One region of the Clostridium sp. YIM B02551 genome, then DNA from elsewhere that is predicted to be linked to it. Evidence: predicted binding sites of a transcription regulator. Region 1 holds the regulator's gene; each other region holds the start of a gene.
What was found. Region 1 encodes LexA, which represses DNA repair genes until DNA is damaged. Its sites were predicted from a motif close to CNAACANNTGTTNG; they were not measured.

Region 1 (3,296 bases):
TTAGATTCTGATGGCAAGCAAATGATGATATATAAACATGCAATTTCAACTATAAACCCAGCTAAACCAATTTTGTTTAATAATGAAACAACAGTATAAAATACTCTCTATGCTCTGCATAGAGAGCTTTTATTTGAGTCTGGGAATAATTTAAATGGAGGACATTTTTAATGCTAGATTTAACAGTAAAATATTTAAAAGAACAATATAAGATTAATGATGAAACTTTAGATTTATATTCAAAAGCAATGGAGGATATAAAAGGAGAGTTTGAGATATATGATGAAATAAGAGAATATAATCAGTTCAAAGTCCTAAAAGCTCTTCAAGAAGAGAGGATAAGTGATTCTCATTTCACTAATTCATCAGGATATGGATATGGAGACATAGGAAGAGATTCATTAGATAAGGTTTATGCTAGGATATTTAATTGTGAAAGTGCACTAGTTAGACCTCATTTTGTAAATGGAACACATGCAATTGGGGCAGCTTTATTTGGTAACTTAAGACCAAAGGATACTTTGCTAACAGTTACAGGAACTCCTTATGATACTTTACATAACATTATAGGAATTGAAGTAGAAGAGAATATTGGTTCTTTAAAGGACTATGGAGTTAATTATAAACAAATAGATTTAAAAGATGGATATTTTGATTTGGATAAAATCGCTTATGAGTTAAAAAATGATCCATCAATTAAAATGGTACATATGCAAAGAAGTACAGGCTATGGATGGAGAAACTCATTTAATATAAAAGATTTAGAGGTTGCTATATCACATATAAAGAGCATAAGACAGGATGTTATAGTTTTTGTTGATAATTGCTATGGTGAATTTATAGAAACTTTAGAACCTACTGATGTTGGAGCAGACTTAATTGCAGGCTCATTAATCAAAAATATCGGTGGCGGTATTGCTCCTACAGGAGGATATATTGCAGGAAAAGAAGCGTGTGTTGTTCAAAGCTCCTATAGACTAACTATCCCTGGAATAGGAGGGGAGTGTGGTTCTACTTTTGGTGTAATGAGAAGTTTTTACCAAGGATTGTTTTTAGCACCGCATGTAGCTATTGAAGCGGTAAAGGGAGCAGTATTCTGTGCAAGAATAATGGAACTTGCAGGATTTGAAGTGTTACCAAAATATAATCATAGAAGAAGTGATATAATTCAGGCAGTTAAGTTTGGAAATGAGGAAAAGCTTATTGCTTTCTGTAAGGGGATTCAAAAAGGTTCTCCAATAGATTCTTTTGTGGAATGTGAGCCATGGGATATGCCTGGATACAAAGATCAGGTTATAATGGCTGCTGGAGCATTTATACAAGGCTCAAGCATTGAATTATCAGCAGATGCACCAATTAGAGAACCATATATAGCTTATTTACAGGGTGGTTTAACTTTTGATCACGCAAAGCTTGGAATAATGATTGCTTTATCTAAGGTTTTAGAAATAAAATAAAGTAAAGAAAAAATACTGGCTAAATGCCAGTATTTTTTTAATATGCTCTAAAAAGTCCAACAAGCTTACCTAAAATTGAACAATCATTAACTATAATAGGTTCCATTGTACTATTTTCAGGTTGTAGTCTTATTCTTCCTTTTTCTTTGAAAAATCTCTTAATCGTAGCTTCATTATCAATTAATGCAACAACGATTTCGCCATTTAAAGCAGTTTGACATTGCTCAATTATAGCTAAATCTCCATCATTGATTCCAGCTTCAATCATACTTTCACCAGATACTTTAAGCATAAATAGTTCGCGATCATGCTTAATATAATCTATTGGTATTGGGAATGAGTCTTCAACATTCTCAGTTGCTAAAATAGGTACTCCAGCAGTAACCTTTCCTACTAAAGGTATGTTAATCATTTCCCTTTTAGGAGAGTTTAGTTCAAGGATCTCTAAGGCTCTTGGTTTAGTAGGGTCTCTACGTATTAAACCCTTCTTTTCAAGTCTTTTTAAATGTCCATGTACAGTTGAAGTAGATTTAAGACTTACGGCATCACATATTTCTCTTACTGAAGGTGGATACCCTTTATTTTCTGTATAAATTTTAAGAAAATCATATATTTCAGTTTGTTTATCCTTAGACATAGTTAACACCTCTCTAACTTATGTTCCCATTATAGCATAGTATATGTAATTAATCAAACTTATGTTCTCATAAAAAATTTGCTTATATTGTACTTATTTGTTATAATCTCTAAAGAATGATTTAAAGAGGAGTAGTGTGCATGAGAGAAATTTGTATATTTAATTCAAATAAAAAGTGTAATGACTGTGGCGAATGTGATTATTGCGTTTATGATAATAAAAAACTTTGCAACAATTGTGGTAAATGCTTAGAAGATGAAGGAATAGATATAAAGGCAATTAGAATAGAAGAGATAGCAAAAAATGTTGAAGAGAATGAATTCGTTGAAAATGAATTTGTCGAAGATGAATTTGTAGAAGTAGAAGAGTCTGATGATACTCAAGATGATGAGGCTGATTTTGAAGAAGACGTGGAATTAGCATTTACAGAATCTAATGAGGAGTACGAAGATGCTTGGGATCATATTGAATATGTAGAAGATTTAGATGGGTTAGTGGAAGATGAAACTTACTTAGAAGAGAATTCAAGTGAGGTTTTTCCAGGCTTAAGAAGAATAAAAGGAAATATTTAGAAATAAAAAAGGTGTACTTTGTATTTTAAGTACACCTTTTTTATTTAATATTTAATTTTTGTCTATTCGATAAATTTTAGGAACATTACACAGTTTGAATACAATGTAATACGTAGTAATATAATGCATTACAATATTACTTTAAGTTGGCAAGTGGATTTGATTTCACCGCATTTCTTAAGTCTTCATCATCTACGTGGGTGTAGATTTGAGTAGTGGAGATGTTTTCGTGGCCTAGAATATCCTGTAAGCTTCTGATATCAACGTTTCCGTGTTTATACATTAGTGTTGCGGCAGTATGCCTTAGTTTGTGAGGGGTATATTTTGCATCTGTTAAACCGGCTGATTGAGTGTATTTTTTTACTATTTTCTCAACACTTCTTTTGGTGATTCTAGTACCGTAAGAGCTGATAAATAGGGCGTCTGCGTCGTCTGGAGTCTTTGTTTTAAGCTTAATTCTATCCTTCATATAATTGTCGATTGATTTTAGTGCTGCAGGAGTTAAATAAACAGTTCTTTCTTTATTACCTTTACCGATTATATTTAATGTATCGCCTTTAAGCTTAGAAATATTAATGCTACAAAGCTCTGAAACTCTAAGTCCGCAATTCAAGAACAAAGTAATCATAC
Region 2 (3,296 bases), on a different contig from region 1:
ATTTTCATCTAAAATAATATTATGATAAGTATAATCATGATGACAAAAACTCTTCTCTACTTCGGTACGTTCACATAGTTCATAATAACTTGAGTTCTTAAGAATATCTAATGCACGTCTTCCAAGATCCTTATAAAATTCAACTGTCTTAATATAGTTTAAATCAAATGTTCCTTTATTTGACTTTTTTCTTGACATATCTCTCATTTTGTCTAGAGACTTTATTCTCTTATCCATCAAGCTTGGCCATCTTCCTAGATCGCTTTTAAGCTTACTATTTTCTGGTGGATCATATCCTTTACTCATTTCATGAAGTACCGCTAATTCTTTTGCTGCTATTCTAACCTCTTCAGTTTTATGGAAGTCACACTCTCTACCTGGTATCCATTCTGAAAGTGTGTATATATCTTCATTAACTAATGCATAAGGTTCTCCTTCAATATTTAATGAATACTTGTCAACTCTTGAATATCCTTTTTCAATTAAGAATTCTTTTGCACCATATACAAATAATAGTTTTTGAATTCCATAACTTATCTTCTTCAAACATTTTTCTCCCTTGTTTGTTCTAAGATGATATACACCTTTATTTGGCTTTATGTTTTCAATAATAATATCAAATTGTCTTTCAATCTCTGATTCCCTCATCATCGTTATGCACCCCCTAAATATTTATATGTTGTTCGAGTAACAATTATTAACAAATCACAAAATAACTTAATATAATAAACTATAACTATATTTGAAAGGATTTATCATGCGTATAGGAATTGACGGCAGAGCATCAAAATGGTACAGAGGTACTGGTATTGGAACCTATACCTATGAACTTATATACAACCTTAACTTGATTGATACAATAAATGACTATCTTTTATTTTTACCTGAGAATTCAAGTTTTACATCATTAAACAGAAATTTTACCAATAAAAAAGTCGATGAGAATCCTAATGAAAATTTTTGGGAAAATGTTTCTTTGCCTAATATAATTAAGAATAATGATTTAGACTTATATCACATACCGCAAAACGGAGTCGGATTACCTACTGAGCTATCTTGTAAGTCAGTTATAACTCTTCACGATATAATACCTCTCAGAATGCCTGAAACAGTAAGTGAACGATATAAATACATTTTTCATAACAATATTCCAAAAATTATAGATAAAGTTAGCGGAATTATAACTGTATCTGAATTTTCAAAGGAAGATATATCTAAAGAATTTAATTATCCCAAAAGTAGGATATATGTCACTCCCTTAGCTGCGGAGAATATATATAAGCCTTTAGATAGAAGCATATGTAAGAGCCTCTTAAATAAATATTATTCTATAGATAAAAATTTTATTCTTTATGTGGGAGGATTTAGTCCTAGAAAAAATATTATTGGACTACTAGAGGCTTTTTCTAAATTAAAAGAAAAATATAAGCTTCCCCTAAATCTTGTGATAACAGGCAAGCATGGAATCTCCTATGAAATATATAAAAATAAAGCCATATCTCTAAATATTGATAAAGATGTATTATTCCCAGGATTTATTCCAATGGAACATATGCCAATATTTTATAATTCTGCTGAGATGTTAGTGTACCCGTCTTTCTATGAAGGATTTGGATTACCTCCATTAGAATCCATGGCATGTGGAACACCAGTTATAGCTTCTAATAGCACCTCTATACCTGAAATACTACAAGACTCTGCTATACTAATTAATCCCCAAAATATAAATGAAATCATCGATGCAATGTATAATTTTTTAATAAACAATGATCTTAAAAATCAGTATATAGTTAAAGGGTTCTCTAAAAGTAGAGAATATAACTGGAAAAATACCGCCCTCAAAACTCTAAAAGCATATACTGAAATATATAATTCATAATTAATAATTAAAGAACAGGTATTCCTGTTCTTTAATTATATACCACCAACCATATTTTTCCAACAAATTCTTTTATGTTAATTTGCATAAGAACACTTGTTCGTGTATAATTTAAATATAATGAATGGATGGTGAGTTTATTATGGATTTAAGAGAAAAATTAAAAATACTTTCTGATGCTGCTAAATATGATGTTTCTTGTTCCTCTTCAGGTTCTAATAGAAAAGGCAAAAAAGGTTTTCTTGGTAATGCTATTGAAAGTGGTATATGTCATAGCTTTACTCCTGACGGAAGATGCATTTCTCTTCTCAAGATACTTTTAACTAATTACTGCGTTTATGATTGTGCTTATTGTATTAATAGACGTTCTAATGATTCATTAAGGGCAGCATTTACGCCTGAAGAAGTTTGCGAAATTACAATAAACTTTTATAGAAGGAACTATATTGAAGGACTTTTTTTAAGTTCAGCAGTTTTTAGAAATCCAAATTACACAATGGAACTATTATTAAAAACGTTAAAATTGTTACGTGAAGTGCATAAGTTTAATGGATATATTCATGTAAAGGCTATTCCTGGTGCCGATAAAGCACTTATTGAAAAACTTGGTCTATATGCTGATAGAATGAGTGTAAATATAGAATTGCCTTCAGCAAATTCATTAAAACTCTTAGCCCCTGAAAAATCAAAAGATAATATTTTAGAACCAATGAAGGTAATAAAAGCAGGAATCCAAAGTTATTCTGAAAATAAAAAAGTAATTAGAAGTACTCCTATTTTTGTTCCAGGAGGTCAAAGTACTCAACTTATTGTAGGAGCAACTGGTGAAACAGACTTACAGATTTTAAATTTAAGTGAAGGTTTATATAATAAGTATGATTTGAAAAGAGTTTATTACTCGGCATATGTCCCTATAACTTCTAGTAACAAGTATCTTTCAAACATAATAACTCCACCTTTAACCCGCGAACATAGATTATATCAAGCAGATTGGCTCCTACGTTATTATGGATTTAAGGCAAAGGAGCTCTTAGATACATCTAAGCCAAACTTTAATTTAAAACTAGATCCTAAAACCTGTTGGGCAGTAAACAATATGCATCTTTTCCCAATTGAAATAAATAGAGCTCCATATGAAATGTTATTGCGAATTCCTGGCGTTGGAGTTAAATCAGCTCAGAAAATTATAAGAACTCGTAAAGTTCATATTTTAAGCTATAATGATTTGAAAACCTTAGGAATAGTTTTAAAGAGAGCTCAATATTTTATATTATGTAATGGAAAATATTTTGGAGATATTCCATTTGCTTCTTCTCTTATAGAGGATAGGCTATCTGATAATATTATTAATAAAGGTTTTAATTCCAATATTCATCAGATTAGTTTCTTTGATAAGTTAGCTCTCCCTTCTATGGAA
Region 3 (3,296 bases), on a different contig from region 1:
TATCTATGTAAAAACTAAAGATAAGTCATTAAAGAATAGAATAGCAAGTGCTCTTCCAGTTGGATTTTTAGGTATTGGAGAACCATTAATATATGGAGTTTCTCTACCTCTTGGAAGACCATTTATATCAGCATGTATAGGTGCAGGCTTTGGTGGAGCTTGGTGTGCAATATATAAGCTAGGAGCTATAGCAGTTGGACCTTCTGGACTAGCGTTAATTCCTCTTGTTGCACAAAATAAATATTTAGCATATTTTATAGGTCTTTTGATCTCTTATGTAGCAGGTTTTATAATAACTTACTTCTGGGGATTTAAAGAAGAGATGGTTGAAAGATTATATGACTAATTAATAAAATGTAAGGATGAATGGAATTTAACTATTCATCCTTATAAATTTATAGTTAAGATTTCAGAAATAGGAGGGTGAATATGCTTGGAATTTCTATATATTTAAGTGAAAATGAACTGGATAATATGAGAAGAATTGAAGATGCATCAAAATATGGGATAGATAAAATTTTTACTTCACTACATATACCAGAGGATGGGAATAAGGAGGAGCAACCAGATTTATTTAAACGGCTATGTGAATATGCAAAGAAGCATTCTATGGAGGTATATGGGGATTTCGGACCAGATAGTTTTAAAAGAATGGGATTAGATATTAATGATATTAAAGGCATATATGATATAGGCATAAGTGGAATAAGAATAGATTATGGATATGATGATGAGATAATCGCTGAAATATCTAAAGGTATTAGAATATTCTTGAATGCTAGTACATTAACAAGAGAGCAGATAGTAAATTTAAAAGAATTAGGAGCAAATTTTAATAATATTGAAGCTTGGCATAATTTTTATCCTAGACCGGAAACAGGGCTTGATAAGGTGTACTTTATTGAGAAGAATAAAATGATTAAAAGTTTTGGAATAAAAGTATCAGCTTATGTGGTAGGAGATAAGCTTAAAAGAGGCCCACTATTTTTAGGACTACCAACTCTTGAAAGCCATAGATATGAGAGTACGTATAATAGTGCAGTTGAACTTTTATATGAGTATGATGTAGATGATGTGTATATAGGAGATATAGAAGCATGCGCAGAAACCCTAGAAAGAATGGCATATCTTAAAGACAATATAATTGTTCTAAGATATAATAAAGAATTCGGTGCTGAAAGATATAAGGAATTACTAAATAAAACTTATACAAGCAGGGGAGACGAATCAAGAGATGTAATTAGGGCTGAAGAGTCTAGAAGTTATGCAGGAAGCAATAGTACAATAATAAAAAAAGAAAATACTATTGAAAGATATAAAGGAAGTATAACAATAGATAATGAAGGTTATAAAAGGTATATGGGAGAACTGCAGATAACTAAAGATGATTTAAGTGCTAATGAAAATGTAAATGTCCTAGGAAAAATAATAAATGAGGATAAAAATCTTATTAACTTTATAAAAGGGCGAGTAAGATTTAAATTAATAGAAGCTTAACTATAAAAAATGCATTCGTTTTTATGACTAATCATATAAGTGGATGTGTTTTTTATTTTTTTATAATTATTGACTAATAAGTTTTAAACATATAAAATATTAATTATACGAACAAGTGTTCATATTCAAATGAATTGAATTACATAATGACTTTAGGCAAGAATACAAAAAGATAGATATATTTCAGGAGGAAAAAATGAAAGACAAGATAATTATAAAAGGAGCAAAGGTACATAACTTAAAGAATGTAAATTTAGAGATACCTAGAGATAAATTAGTTGTTTTTACTGGGCTTTCAGGTTCCGGAAAGTCATCTTTAGCCTTTGATACTCTTTATGCGGAGGGACAAAGAAGATATGTAGAATCATTATCCGCGTATGCAAGGCAATTTTTAGGCCAAATGAATAAACCGGATGTAGAATATATTGAAGGGTTATCGCCAGCAATTTCTATAGATCAGAAAACTACCTCCAAGAATCCTAGATCAACTGTAGGAACAGTTACAGAGATTTATGACTATTTAAGACTGCTATATGCTAGAGTTGGAGTACCTCATTGTCCTAAATGTGGTAAGGAAATATCTCAGCAAACAGTAGATCAGATAGTTGATAGGGTAATAGCATTAGGCGAAAAAACTAAAATTCAAGTATTAGCTCCTTTAGTTAGAGGAAGAAAAGGAACGCACGAGAAAGTATTAGAACTAATTAAAAAGAATGGATTTGTTAGAGCAAGAATAGATGGTAACATTTATGACTTAACAGAAGAAGAAGTAAAGCTTGAGAAGAATATAAAGCATAGCATTGAGGCTGTAGTTGATAGACTAGTTATAAAAGATGACATTGAGAGAAGATTAACTGATTCTTTAGAAATGGCACTTAAACTAGGAGATGGACTTGTTCTTATAAATATGGTGGGTGGAGAAGATATATTATTCTCTGAGAAATTCGTTTGTCCAGATTGCGGAATAAGTATAGATGAATTAGAGCCAAGATTATTTTCATTTAATACTCCTTTTGGAAAATGTGATTATTGTGATGGATTAGGAACATTATTAGAGATTGATGAGGACTTAGTTATTCCAGATAAGTCATTATCAATAATGCAGGGAGCTATAGCATCTTGGGGAGAAGGAAGATTAAAAGAGGATGCTTGGACTTTTGCAGTTTTAAAAGCATTAAGTGAAAAATATGATTTTAGTCTTAATACTCCAATAAAGGATTTGCCTAAGAATATTGTTGACCTTCTGCTTTATGGAACAAAAGGCGAAAGATTAAAAGTGGAATATGTTAAGGATGGAGTTAAAGGAATATATTCTCATAGTTTTGATGGTGAAATAACTTCTTTAAAGAGAAGGTATATGGAAACAAACTCTGACTTAATAAAAGGCGAAATAGAAAAATATATGAGCAATAATCATTGTCCTAAATGTAAAGGGGCAAGACTTAAGCCAGAAGCATTAGCAGTTACTGTTGGAGATAAAAATATAAATGAATTTACAAAGTTATCAGTAAAGGATGAGTTAAAATATATTGATTCCATAGAATTATCAGAAAAGAATAAGGTCATTTCTGCACAAATTCTTAAGGAAATCAAAAGCAGATTACAATTTCTTAAAGATGTTGGCTTAGATTATCTAGATTTAGCAAGAAACTCAGGAACCTTATCAGGGGGAGAAGCACAGAGAATAAGACTTGCTACCCAAATTGGATCGTATTTAATGGGAGTTCTATATATTTTAGATGAACCAAGTATAGGACTTCATCAAAGAGATAACGATAAATTAATCTCAACCTTAAAGA

Region 2: a site for LexA is predicted at 1,969-1,982, ahead of L1S47_RS17990 (putative DNA modification/repair radical SAM protein). Genes of this name have one in related genera too.
Region 3: a site for LexA is predicted at 1,606-1,619, ahead of uvrA (excinuclease ABC subunit UvrA). Genes of this name have one in related genera too.

Annotation. Positions count from the first base shown of each region.
Region 1 covers NZ_JAKGTF010000004.1:139,537-142,832, reverse strand. Annotated here, with positions in the region: gene hfq (RNA chaperone Hfq) at 1-99, shown strand, start outside; gene L1S47_RS06460 (methionine gamma-lyase family protein) at 171-1,457, shown strand; gene lexA (transcriptional repressor LexA) at 1,495-2,094, opposite strand; gene L1S47_RS06450 (hypothetical protein) at 2,235-2,666, shown strand; gene L1S47_RS06445 (tyrosine recombinase XerC) at 2,803-3,296, opposite strand, start outside.
Region 2 covers NZ_JAKGTF010000017.1:38,177-41,472, reverse strand. Annotated here, with positions in the region: gene L1S47_RS18000 (CotS family spore coat protein) at 1-651, opposite strand, end outside; gene L1S47_RS17995 (glycosyltransferase family 1 protein) at 758-1,879, shown strand; gene L1S47_RS17990 (putative DNA modification/repair radical SAM protein) at 2,022-3,296, shown strand, end outside.
Region 3 covers NZ_JAKGTF010000005.1:127,160-130,455, reverse strand. Annotated here, with positions in the region: gene L1S47_RS07715 (PTS transporter subunit EIIC) at 1-346, shown strand, start outside; gene L1S47_RS07710 (DUF871 domain-containing protein) at 430-1,497, shown strand; gene uvrA (excinuclease ABC subunit UvrA) at 1,694-3,296, shown strand, end outside.